One region of the Alteromonas sp. ABH4_454 genome, then DNA from elsewhere that is predicted to be linked to it. Evidence: predicted binding sites of a transcription regulator. Region 1 holds the regulator's gene; each other region holds the start of a gene.
The links. The regulator FliA, encoded in region 1, starts transcription of late flagellar genes. The targets are predictions, from matches to a motif close to CTAAAGNTNNNNNNNNNNNNGCCGATA.
Positions count from the first base shown of each region.

Region 2: a site for FliA is predicted at 2,390-2,416, ahead of ACYX4W_RS13155 (VC2046/SO_2500 family protein). Genes of this name have one in related genera too.
Region 3: a site for FliA is predicted at 1,941-1,967, ahead of ACYX4W_RS06875 (HAMP domain-containing methyl-accepting chemotaxis protein). Genes of this name have one in related genera too.

Region 1 is NZ_CM149972.1:1,936,673-1,940,889, reverse strand. It holds gene ACYX4W_RS08440 (chemotaxis protein CheA) at 1-619, opposite strand, end outside; gene ACYX4W_RS08435 (protein phosphatase CheZ) at 632-1,387, opposite strand; gene cheY (chemotaxis response regulator CheY) at 1,422-1,805, opposite strand; gene ACYX4W_RS08425 (RNA polymerase sigma factor FliA) at 1,842-2,573, opposite strand; gene ACYX4W_RS08420 (MinD/ParA family protein) at 2,570-3,436, opposite strand; gene flhF (flagellar biosynthesis protein FlhF) at 3,442-4,217, opposite strand, start outside.
Region 2 is NZ_CM149972.1:3,007,778-3,011,994, forward strand. It holds gene ACYX4W_RS13145 (putative DNA modification/repair radical SAM protein) at 1-414, opposite strand, end outside; gene ACYX4W_RS13150 (response regulator) at 687-2,327, opposite strand; gene ACYX4W_RS13155 (VC2046/SO_2500 family protein) at 2,449-3,021, shown strand; gene trhO (oxygen-dependent tRNA uridine(34) hydroxylase TrhO) at 3,100-4,095, shown strand; gene ACYX4W_RS13165 (EF-hand domain-containing protein) at 4,148-4,217, shown strand, end outside.
Region 3 is NZ_CM149972.1:1,567,774-1,571,990, reverse strand. It holds gene rsmA (16S rRNA (adenine(1518)-N(6)/adenine(1519)-N(6))-dimethyltransferase RsmA) at 1-609, shown strand, start outside; gene apaG (Co2+/Mg2+ efflux protein ApaG) at 618-992, shown strand; gene ACYX4W_RS06880 (symmetrical bis(5'-nucleosyl)-tetraphosphatase) at 1,000-1,827, shown strand; gene ACYX4W_RS06875 (HAMP domain-containing methyl-accepting chemotaxis protein) at 2,111-4,135, shown strand.

The DNA.
Region 1 (4,217 bases):
TTGATGCAGCTTGTCCTGGAGCACCACCTCCATGAAGCTCATCAAGGAGAGCCTCAAACTCATCTTCGGTAATTTCTTCTATACCACCGCTACTTTCACTGGTATCTGACGCTGCTGGCACTGGTTCATCTATAGCTAGTTCCGGCTCTTCTGCAACGACCTCGGGCTCAGCCGCGACAACTTCTGGCTCGGGCGCACTTGCATTGTCGAAAATGTTTTCATCTGGAGATTCTGGGCGACTGAGTTTGTGTAACAGGTCGACGAGGTGAGCATCCGCCGGCTCTAGCGGCTCTTGTGCTTTTACTCTCTCAAACATTTCAACCACCACATCAGTGGCTTGCAAAATGATATCCATTAACTCAGGCGTTAGCGTTCGTTGGCCATTGCGCATGACGTCAAAAACGTTTTCAGCACCGTGACAAATTTCAACTAACTCAGTAAGAGAAAGGAAGCCCGCTCCCCCTTTTACTGTGTGATAGCCGCGAAAAATTGCGTTAAGCAAGTCCGCGTCTTCAGGATTGTTCTCAAGATCAACGAGCTGTTCTTGTAATTGTTCAAGTATCTCTCCAGCCTCAACTAGAAAGTCCTGTAATATTTCCTCGTCAACATCAAACGACATGCACCCGCTCCCCTAAAAACCTAAGCTAGACAGAAGATCATCTACATCATCTTGACCTGAAACGACGTCATCTCGTTTGTCAGCATCAATAATTGGGCCTTCTGCCTCTACACCATCAACCTTATCGGCCTTAACGCTGGAAGGTTTAGTTTGTTCTGCACCGTCCCGTTCGCCAAACATAGTAAGCATGTTTACAAGGCTATCTTCGACTTCTTTAACCAAGTCGATAACGCGACGAATAACCTGTCCAGTCAAGTCTTGATAACCTTGTGCCATCAAAACTTCTGTAAGTAACTGTGTAAGTTTAGCCGACTGATTCGAACCGTCTTCCAACAATTCGTCTAAGTCTGCACATAAAACCTTAAACTCACCCAACTCGATTTGGCGGTTCATCAGCTTTTTCCACTCTGGCATAACCTTTTCGATCCGCTCCGATAGCAGTTCAGCGATGGGCATACTCGCCTCAACGGCATCCATAGTAGTATTAGCAGCTTTTTCGGTTTCTTCAATTACGTAGGTAAGGCGGGACTGGGCATCAGGGATATCGTCTGTAGCTAGATTTTTGATGCGGTCGTCTATTTGAAAGTTGTTTAATGCGTCGTGGAGTTGACGCGTTAACTTGCCTACTTCAGCGAATAGCTCAACGTTTTCTTTCATTGAGACGGCTTCAAGTAGTGCGTTAGCTGAAGCCTTGTCACCTTCTTCGAGAAAAGTGACAAGCTGCTTTGCTTCTTCTAACGATATTGGAACGTTTACATTCGTTGACATCCAGTAAACCTCATTTATCTGGTGAGCGTCTGGATCAACCTAAACGTTCGAATATTTTATCTAATTTTTCTTTAAGCGTTGCCGCGGTGAAAGGTTTAACGACGTAACCATTCACACCCGCTTGGGCGGCGGCAACGATCTGTTCCTTCTTCGCTTCGGCGGTCACCATAAGTACTGGCAAATGCTTAAGTTTGTCATCGGCTCTAATCGCGCGGAGCAAATCTATACCCTGCATACCAGGCATGTTCCAATCAGTAACAACAAAGTCGAAATCGCCTTGTTGTAACATAGGTAATGCAGTGCTTCCGTCATCCGCTTCCTGAATGTTGGCAAAACCCAAGTCTTTGAGTAGGTTTTTGATGATACGTCTCATGGTTGAAAAGTCATCGACCACGAGAATTTTCATGCTTTTGTCCAAAATAGCCTCCACTGAGGGGTTAATTGTTTTTAATTTCTATTCTTCGTCAGCTTGCCACGATTTCATTCGTGATTTGAGTTTTAACATGGCTTGACTATGAATTTGACTGACTCTCGACTCACTTACGTCGAGAACCTCGCCTATTTCTCTTAAGTTTAGTTCTTCGTCATAGTAAAGTGAAAGAACAATCGCTTCTCGCTCGGGTAATGTCGTTATTGCATGGGCCAGCGCTTTTTGAAATGCGCCCTGCATTAAATCTTCTAACGGTGCATCACTGCCTCGACTTTGCTCGGTAGTGATCACATCTTCCGACACACCTAAATCTTCAATGCCGACCAACTTCCCGGCATTTACTTCATTGAGCATCTGGTGATAATCCTGCAAGCTCACATTAAGCTTGTCAGCAATATCGGAATCTCGTGCGTCGCGCCCAGTTTCACTTTCTACCTGAGATATCGCTTCTGTTATTGCGCGACCATTTCGGTGAACAGAACGTGGCGTCCAATCACCTTTGCGTATTTCGTCCAGCATGGCACCGCGAATGCGGATACCTGCGAAGGTTTCAAAGCTTGCGCCTTTTGACCCATCAAAGTTTCGAGCAGCCTCTAACAAACCAATCATGCCTGATTGGATAAGGTCATCAACAAGTACACTCGCAGGCAGGCGCGCCATCAAATGGTGCGCAATACGCTTAACCAGGGGCGCATGTCTTTCGACTAACTGCGATTTATCTGTTTGCTGTTGATAAGCGGCTGCCTTGCTGTTCAACGTTGACTTCCTACGGCTTTTTCTGCAACTAATTGTTCAATGAAAAATTCTAAGTGACCTCCAGGCTGCGCCGGAATGGGCCAAGTAAGCGCCCTGTTTGCTAGCTTGGTTATCGCTACGGCTGCAGGAGAGCCTGGAAAAGCATCAACAATAGCTGTTTGCTTACGCACTGCTTTGCGAATATTTTCGTCAAATGGCACCGTCGCCACTAATTCTAGTGCAACATCGAGAAAACGCCCTGTCACTTTACTTAATTTGCTAAATAATTCCTGACCTTCTCGTACATCGCGAACCATATTGGCCACAACTTTAAAGCGAAAAACACCGTGCTCACGGTTAAGGATTTTTATCAGCGCATACGCATCAGTTAGTGATGTTGGCTCATCGCAAACCACCACCATGATATCTTGGGAAGCTTTAGAAAAGCTTAAAACCATATCTGAAATGCCAGCAGCGGTGTCGACTATTAATACGTCTATTTGAGAACGCAGCTCGCTAAATGCTCTTATCAAGCCAGCGTGCTGTGTGGGTGAGAGTTCCGCCATTGACTGCGTGCCAGATGTGGCGGGCGCAATCTTAATACCGTGGGGGCCGGTTACTAAAACCTCGTCCAACGTGCACTCGCCAGAGAGTACGTGAGATAGGTTTTTCTCAACTCGCAGGCCTAGCATCACATCTACGTTTGCAAGACCAAGGTCCGCGTCAAGAACCATTACACGCTTGCCCTGCTTCGCCATGGCGATAGCAGTGTTAAGCGTAATGTTTGTTTTACCGACGCCACCTTTACCACCGGTGACGGCGATTACTTTGATTAACCGTGATTGCTTCATTTTTCTTAAGCTACTCGCTTGATCGTCAATCATACTGCTTATGCTGTTTTAATTGCGTTGTTACCACTAGTATGATTCAAACCGTACTTTTTATAAAGCTTTGCAGCAGCGGAAACTAAAGATTTCGCTTCTGCAATCTTAATGTCTTCAGGCACTTTTTGACCATCGGTGACATAACTAACCGGTAGTTGGTATTCAACCGCTGCACTAAGTACCTCTCCTAAAGAGTAGCACTCATCTAACTTTGTGAAAATACAGCCACTTAGTTCAATATCGTCATACGCTTGAATGATTCTCTGCAAAGCCGGATATTGCGTATTGGCTTGCGCTACCAAATATTTTTTAACTTTTGGCATTTGACCATTGTCGAACTGCTTAATTTGCTTAATTAATCGACTATCACGCTGACTAAAACCTGCTGTATCAATCAATACTAGTCGCTTATGACGAAGTTGGAACAATAAATCTGCTAGTTCTTCACTAGTTTGCGCTTTTCGCACAGTACAGCCAATAATTTTTCCGTATGTCGCTAGTTGCTCATAGGCTGCAATTCTATACGTATCAATAGTTATCATAGCTACCGATTCTGCACCGTATTTTTGCGCGTAGCGGGCGGCCAACTTTGCAACCGTGGTTGTTTTACCTGTACCAGTAGGCCCGACTAATGCAACGGCACCTTGTGAGCTTAGTATATCGTTTCCGGTAACATTTATGCGATTAGCCAATAGGTTAAGAAGATATACCCACGCGTCACGTTCGTTGTAATGAGCCGGTGTATAGCTAATCAGCTGAGTTGCTAGTGCACTACTCAAAC
Region 2 (4,217 bases), 1.1 Mb from region 1:
AAGACGTAGCGATTTAGCAATACGTACCATGCTTTCCATAGTGATATCGGGCGAACCCACAATTCCAGAGCTTAAAAACAAACCCTCAATGTAATTGCGCTTATAAAAATTTAGGGTTAAATCTACCGTTTCTTTGACTGTAAATCGCGCCCGTTGAACATTGCTTGAAACCCTATTAATGCAATAATGGCAATCATAAATACAGTAGTTTGTCATAAGGATCTTAAGCAGCGAAACACATCTCCCATCAGGTGTGAAGCTATGGCATATTCCCGAGCCACCAGTAAGCGAACCTATACCGGTCTTTTCGGTTTTCCCAGCTTGTCGTTTACCTGCTGAACCACTGGCGCAAGACGCGTCGTACTTGGCCGCATCGGAAAGAATTTCAAGTTTTTGTATCAGTCTGTCATGCATCGCCGATGTTTACTTCCTTTAACCAATTACATTCAAGCAGCCTAGTATTTTTCACCAAATCATGGATACGGGAATTTTTTTGGCCATAGGCTACGTGGTATTGCGTTATAGCATGTATATATATACAGTACAATTAATCACGGCGACAGAAGGGTAAGATTTAATGTTAGCCTAAGCAGGCTATGGCATAGATGCATGGGTTTATGGGCATGAATTACCAGTGATAATAAAGGTAGGTTTGCTTTTAAAAGAACCTAATATGTCACTGGATTTCAAAAGCCAATATACTTAGAAAGTTCATCTCGAATGTTTTCGTACTTTTCTTTGTACGGCGCTTTGAGCGTCATGTCATCAATAAGCTTAAATAAACGCTTACATTCGTTTATTAACTTCATTTCCGCCTTATCTTCTTTTATGGCTATCTGAAGAAGACATTGAAGCAAGTTAAGTACGACACCAGTGTTAACAGGTGCGAAACCCTGAGCAAGCGCAAACGAGGCTTTAGCGCGCTCAAAGTCTTGTTGCTGGTAGTGTTGAATGCCTTCACGGTTAAACTGCTGATAACTAGCAAGGCTTTTTTGTGCTTTTTGCGCTTGTGTCTTTAGCATGTAAGAACTATTTTGGTCGAGTTCTTCACCTCTCGATGAAAGTAGAGAATTCAACTGCAGCGCGTCGTCGAACTCTCCTAGTTTGTACATAACGTTAATGCTATCTGGAATAAACGCTGTAGGTACTTCTACGTATTTATCATCAAGCTGTATTTGCGATGTATTCAGATGACGCTTTGCATCAATGAGTTTCCCATCAATTGCGCTTATTCTTGCATTTACAATATTGCCAAATATTTCTACGTCGAACTCCCTGTCGATTCTATATAGATGCTCATCGAACTTACCTCGCTGTAACGTAAGTAACGCTTCTTGCTGATACTTATTGCGCTGGCTTTTGTCATCAGCTGATTCAGCAACATCAAGTAGGCTGCGTATCATTGTGCACCAATGTAAGCTTGCTTTGTGCACAGTGCGTTTTGATAGGTTCCAAATTGCTTGGCTAGAGTTGGCTGCTAGCACTAAATCGTCATTTTCCCGACCAATTTCACAAGCTTTAAAATGACGAGGTAATGAAAAGGGCGACAGCTTGATAGCTTCCTTAATTGCATCTAGGGCTTTTTCACCCGCTTCCAAGGCGTGGTGTGCTTGCGCAAGAATATCATGAGCATCAGCATTGAATCGGTTGCGTTTTAACGTTTTCTTGGCAATAGATATCGCTTTTTCATAATCGTTCAACAGCAAGTAGGTTCTACCTATTGCTATTTGTGCCCATAGTACAGGTCTACCTTCGATATACTCTTTTAATACATCTAAAGCTTTTTGAGGTTGAGAGATGCGCCAATAGAGTTCAACTAGCAGTTGTTCGCAGTGTCCTTTGTAGTGCTGGGGGTTTTCTAAAAGAGTCTCAATATGATCTACGGCGCTATTGTATTCACCTTGCTCTATTAAGTTGAACGCTTGCTGAAGAAATTGTCGTTTTTGCCATGCACGAACAATGCGAGACTTTAACTGTACTTGTGAGAAGGGCTTTATTAGAAAATCGTCTGGGCGGCGTTCAATACTGCCAAGCACAACCGGTCGAGCACTATCAGCACTGATAAGAATAAATACTGAGGTGGGGTTAATAAGCCTTCGCGTGCGCAACTCTTCTATGAGTTCATAGCCATTTTTGGTATCAGCGCCCAAGTGTAAGTCACAAATGACAATATCAAATTTATGTTTTTTACAAAGCGATACTGCCTGTTCAGCAGAAGACTTAGTGACAACATCAGACGCACCCATTGAATGCATTAGCCCTTTCAAAAGAAGAAGGAAAGGACGTTGGTCCTCAACAATCAGTACTTGTTTGTTGCTAAATTGCATTTCGAATCCGTGAATAAACCCGCTATCAGTAATTAGAAGTATATCTAACTTTAGAAAATAAGCTTAAGAAAAACATTATCTTGCCGACAACATACGTATACAACAACAGCATTGTGTACGTATGTCGCCAGATTTAGCCTCAGCAAGTGAACAAACAACACTAGACCCCAGTATTTACTGGGAGCGAAGTGGTGTACTTGCTCGAGCGTCATCGCAGGGGGCCTTGTTCTCGTTATACCTTGCAATGCAGCAACATAGCGTAGCTGAGCCGTTTGAAATTGAAGCGGCAACGTCAGACGCTGACACCGCGAATAGTATAGAGGCACAACTTGCGGCGTTAAATCACTACAGGCGACCGTCGTTGTCGGTCAGCGAAAATGAGTGGACAGACATGCATGTGCACTCAAATTTAGTCGCTACTGACTATGAAAGTGCACGCCTTTTTCTTAGTATGAATCCCGCGCCGTTAGCTCAAACCGATGACGCAAAACGCATCCCCGATGACGTTGTAGACAACTGCAGCCTAGCTACCCAGAAACGATTGAAAAAGCAGTATGACAACGCCATAAAAGAAGATAATACGTTACTTTACGATGTTATATCTTCTCAAGGCGACGCCGATGACGAGAAATATGGGAAAGATAAGCACCAAGCTACAACGCCAGACTTTTCTTCATTTGAAAATATCGCCTAGTTTTTAACGCTCAGTTTTGTTATATTCCGCGCCGCATTTTTGCACTGGTCTTACGCTCCAATCAGCAAAGGTTAAAATATGTCTAAATATATTGTTTGCGCAATGTATAAATTTGTTGCGCTTGAAAACTTTAAAGAAATCCGCCAGCCGCTTCTAGAAGCTATGGAAGCAAATGGTATCAAAGGTACACTTCTTCTTGCCCACGAAGGCATTAATGGCACTGTTTCAGGTACTCGCGAGGGTATCGACGCATTGCTCGCTTATCTGAATAGCGATGAACGTATCAATCCTATCTCTTACAAAGAATCACTTCACGACGAACAGCCGTTCTATCGCACTAAGGTGAAACTTAAAAAAGAAATAGTGACTATGGGCGTTGAAGGTATCGACCCTCGCCAAACCGTAGGTACTTACGTTAAGCCTAAAGACTGGAATGCACTAATAAGCGACCCAGATGTGACGGTAATCGACACCCGAAACGGTTATGAAATAGAAATTGGTACTTTCAAGAACGCCATCGACCCTAAAACCGATACGTTTCGTGAATTCCCAGAATACGTAGAAAAAGAACTCGACCCGTCAAAAAATAAAAAAGTGGCCATGTTCTGTACCGGCGGCATTCGCTGTGAAAAGTCGACAGCCTATTTGAAAGAGCAGGGGTTTGAAGAGGTTTACCACTTAGAAGGCGGCATTTTACAGTATCTTGAAGATGTACCAAAAGAAGAGTCTATGTGGGAAGGCGATTGTTTTGTATTCGATAATCGCGTTGCAGTAAACCACGACCTTGAAAAGAGTCATTACGAACAGTGCTACGCGTGTCGACTTCCTATTACCGCAGAAGACAAACAGAGCGATAAATATGAGCCTGGCGTAAGCTGCCCTCATTGCTACGGCACACATACCGACGACCAAATTGCTCGCTTTAGAGAGCGTGAAAAGCAGGTTCAGTTAGCGAAAGAGCGTCAGCAGGAACACGTAGGTACTGAAGCGCGTTTGACCATGGAACAAAAGCGTAAGGAAAAAGCAGAAGCTCAACGTTTACGCGCACTTAAAGCAAAAGAAAATCAGGCGTAGACAGTCAGAAAGAAGGGCGTTACACTCGTGTTTATTGCAGTTGAAATAAGGAATGCGAGTGGACACTCAACTTTCAGAATCTAAAATTGAAGAAATTAGAAAGGACTTCAGCTTTTTCGATC
Region 3 (4,217 bases), 370 kb from region 1:
CTGCGACATCACCCATTTAACGGCGAAAAACTAACCGTTATTGAACAAGACGCGATGACGATGGATTTCGGGGCACTATGCAAAGAAATGCCAATAAAAGACAAGAAGCTTCGTGTATTTGGTAACTTGCCTTACAACATTTCAACGCCGCTAATGTTCCACCTTTTTGATCATGCTCATTGCATCGAAGACATGCATTTTATGCTTCAAAAAGAGGTGGTGAACCGACTAGCTGCGGGACCGGGCTCTAAGAACTACGGCAGACTTTCAGTAATGGCCCAGTACTATTGCCATGTGATCCCTGTTTTGAATGTTCCGCCAGGTGCCTTCAAGCCACCTCCGAAGGTAGATTCGGCCGTTGTAAAACTAGTTCCGCATCAAGCTCCACCCGTTGATGTCGAATCGGTAAACACCCTTGAGCGCGTTTGCGCACAGGCTTTTAATCAGCGCCGAAAAACTATTCGTAACTCACTGAAAGACAGCTTAAGTGAGGAAGAAATCCGTGAGTTAGGGATAGACCCAACTTCTCGCGCAGAAGTGCTATCGCTTAACGACTTTGCCACTATAGCTAATGCTGTGTCGGCGAAAGAGCACCAACAAGAGCAATAAGTTCCTCTATGGATGTACTTGATATAAAGGTGCGGGTGAAAACCCGTCACCTTCCTGACCACCTGCCCTCAGATTCCAAGCAGTTCGCGTTTGCCTACCACATTACTATTGAAAACAATAGTGAACATACCGTACAGCTGCTTAGTCGCTATTGGAAGATAACCGACGCTAACGGTAAAACGTCAGAAGTAGAAGGTGATGGAGTGGTAGGAAAACAGCCTATAATGAAAGCTGGTGAACATTTTGACTATACCAGTGGAGCAGTCATTGACACACCGGTTGGCAATATGGAAGGCTACTATGTAATGGAACTAGAAAGCGGTGAGCGTTTTCGCGTTCCTATAAACGTATTTCGCCTAGCCATTCCAAGCATTCTTCATTAAGGTTTCTATGTCTAAAGGTAACACCTACGTCATTGGCGATATTCAGGGCTGTTATGACGGTCTTCGTCGCGTATTGGATAAAGTAGAATTTGACGAGACAAACGACAAGCTGTTTGCTGTCGGTGACTTGGTTGCAAGAGGAGAAGATTCGCTTAGCACATTGCGCTTTCTGAAATCTCTTGGCAGCCAGTTTAATAGTGTTTTAGGTAACCACGACCTGCACTTACTTGCCGTTGTAAACGATATTCGCAAAGCCAAAAAGTCAGATAAGTTAGACCCGCTTCTTAACGCTTCGGATTTAAACGAACTGGTTGATTGGTTGCGGCAGTTTCCTCTAGCGATGAAATTAGATGAAAACTCTGTGATGGTCCACGCGGGACTTTATCCTAAATGGTCTATTGATGAGTGCGTTTCACTTAGTGATGAAGTTAGCAACATCCTTAAGTCCGCTGATTACGCCACTTTTCTTTCAAAGATGTACGGTAATACACCTGACAACTGGTCAGGTAAACTCGAGGATGACGAGCGACTGCGCTTTATTGTGAATGCGTGTACGCGCATGCGGTTTGTTCATACCGATGGCACCCTCGACTTTGATAACAAGTCTCATCCCAGTACCGTTTCTGATTCTGCTATTAGCACCCTAAGGCCTTGGTTTGAAGTAGACAATACAAAGCTTACAGCTAGCCAGCGAGTTATTTTCGGACACTGGGCCGCCCTTTCAGGCCAGACAAACAACTCGCAGTTTGTTGGGTTAGATACTGGCTATGTATGGGGGCAAAGTATGACGCTATTGAATTTAGATACCTCAACTTTGGTTAGCGTACCAGCGTAGAATCATTGTTGTATTCACGTCTTCAGATATGAAACTTGTCCGAATAAGAGCCAGCTTTTCCTGCTCTTACTGGTTGTACCAGTAATAACAATTAGACTTAAGTGCTAAATAAAATAAACATTAAGTCACTGTAGCCGATACACTTACTTGTGAAAGTAACGATGATGTTTCGTTACCTGCTCAGCATTCAAGCATGCATCACTTTATAAGTGCTATATTTTGTTAGCTGAGGCGGGTAATATCGTTGGGGATAAAAATAAAAAACACTCATCCAGGAGTTCCGATGAAAATAACGGTAGCCACACGCGTAATCGGGGGGTTTGTAGCGATTAGCGCACTTCTAATCGTTATAAGTGTTGTGTCACTTTATAACCTCAATTCTATAGGCTCTGCAACAGAAGAAGTAAACGACGTTGCCTTGCCCACGGTAGCAGGCAGTAATGCACTCAAAGCAAGCTTCCTAAATATGGGTCGGCTTACCTTCGAAAGCTATATCGAAGAAGATTTAAGTGATCTTAAGGACAAGAGAGCGTCATTTAGCACTGCCAAAGATACCTTTGAAAATGAGTACAATAAGCTAGCACAAGCCGTTAGTAACGAGCCAGAGCTTAGAAACACGCTAAACAGTGTTCGTGAATCTTATGATGCGTATATTACCAATGTTGAGGCTATGTACAAAAATCACCAAATGTACCTCGACTTGCGAAACAATATACAAGACAAACTAGGTGATGCTGAAGATAACGCAGACGATGCCTCTACTTACCTTCTGGATTTTTCAGACCTAGACGCGGTTCAACGCGATCCCAACCTCAGACGTGCTGCTGAGATCGGTGGTCAACTTGAAACTTCGCTTCTCTCTCTTCTTACTGTTTCATACGAGTACATTAAAACCGAAACACTGGTGCGTTCACAGACGCTCGGTAACGAGGTCGACCTTGTAGTTGAAAAAGTAGTTACCCAGCTAAGCGAAATGGTTGAAGCTGCGGGGGGTCGTGATGACTCAGGTACACTTGATGATATTAACGACTTAGTTAATGACGCCATCAACGCCATAAAAGCTAACGACGGCGTTGTGCAGCTTCATGTCGACCGACTAGAGCGCAGAAATGACGCTGAACAAGCACTTAACGCATCAGATTCAAATATTACGCAGGGTGTTGTCGCACTTGAAAACCTGCTGAATCTTGCTGATAAGAAAGCATCTCATATAGAAAATCAGGTGAACGGTGCTATTACAACGGGTAACACCTTTGTTATTGTTGTTGTTCTCATCTCTATTGCCGTAGCAGCCTTTATTGGCTACGTCACAGTTCGCGCTATTACACGCCCGCTTTATCGCGTAAACGAACTACTTACTGTTGCGTCATCAGGTGACCTTACTCATCGCCTAGACGATTCAGCGCAAGACGAGTTTGGGCTACTAGCAAGAAACTGTAATACGCTAATTGGCAACCTGAAAGAGCTGATTACTGCTATTAACGTTCGCGCAGAGCAGCTAGCTGCAGCGTCGGAACAAACGTCGGCAGTGACGGCACAAACCACCCACTCTATTCAGGATCAGAAATCACAAATTGGCCAAGTTGCAACGGCGACAACAGAAATGCACTCAACGTCGCAACTTGTTGTGCAAAATGCCGAAGATACGCTTAGCCAAATTCGTCATGCAGATGCCGAAGCTGAAAATGTTCGCCAGATATCGCTGGAGAACAAAAACACTATTGAAATCTTGTCTCGCGATGTTCAGGAAGCAGCCGACGTGATTAACAAGCTTCACCAAGATAGTGCAAGCATTGGTGGTATTCTTGACGTTATTCGCGGTGTTGCCGACCAAACTAACTTACTTGCATTAAATGCTGCTATTGAAGCTGCCCGTGCCGGTGAACAAGGGCGAGGCTTTGCGGTAGTTGCAGATGAAGTAAGAACCCTTGCTAGCCGTACGCAAGAATCGACGCAAGAAATCAACGCCATGATTGAAGTGCTTCAAGCTGGGGCTGAAAAAGCGGTGTCTGTCATGGACCAAGGTAAAGAGCAGACCGCGGCTTGTGTTGCACAAACCGAAAAAGCCACGCATGCACTAGATATCATTACCGATGCGGTTCACAAAGCCCATGATGTTAGCTCTCAAATTGAGCAGTCAGCACGTGAACAAAATACCGTATCGCAAGAAATTAGTGAAAAGCTTGAAACCATTGTAGGCATTGCTGAAGAGACGACAGCGGGTGCACAGCAAACGTCTGAATCTAGCCATGAAGTGGCACGTCTTGCCGAAGAGCTACAGCAGTCTATCAGGCAGTTTAAAGTTTAAACACTGCTTACACACTATTTATGAAAGGGGCTCACGCCCCTTTTTTTGTGCCTGTTCCGAAAACACTTAGCAACACTAAACT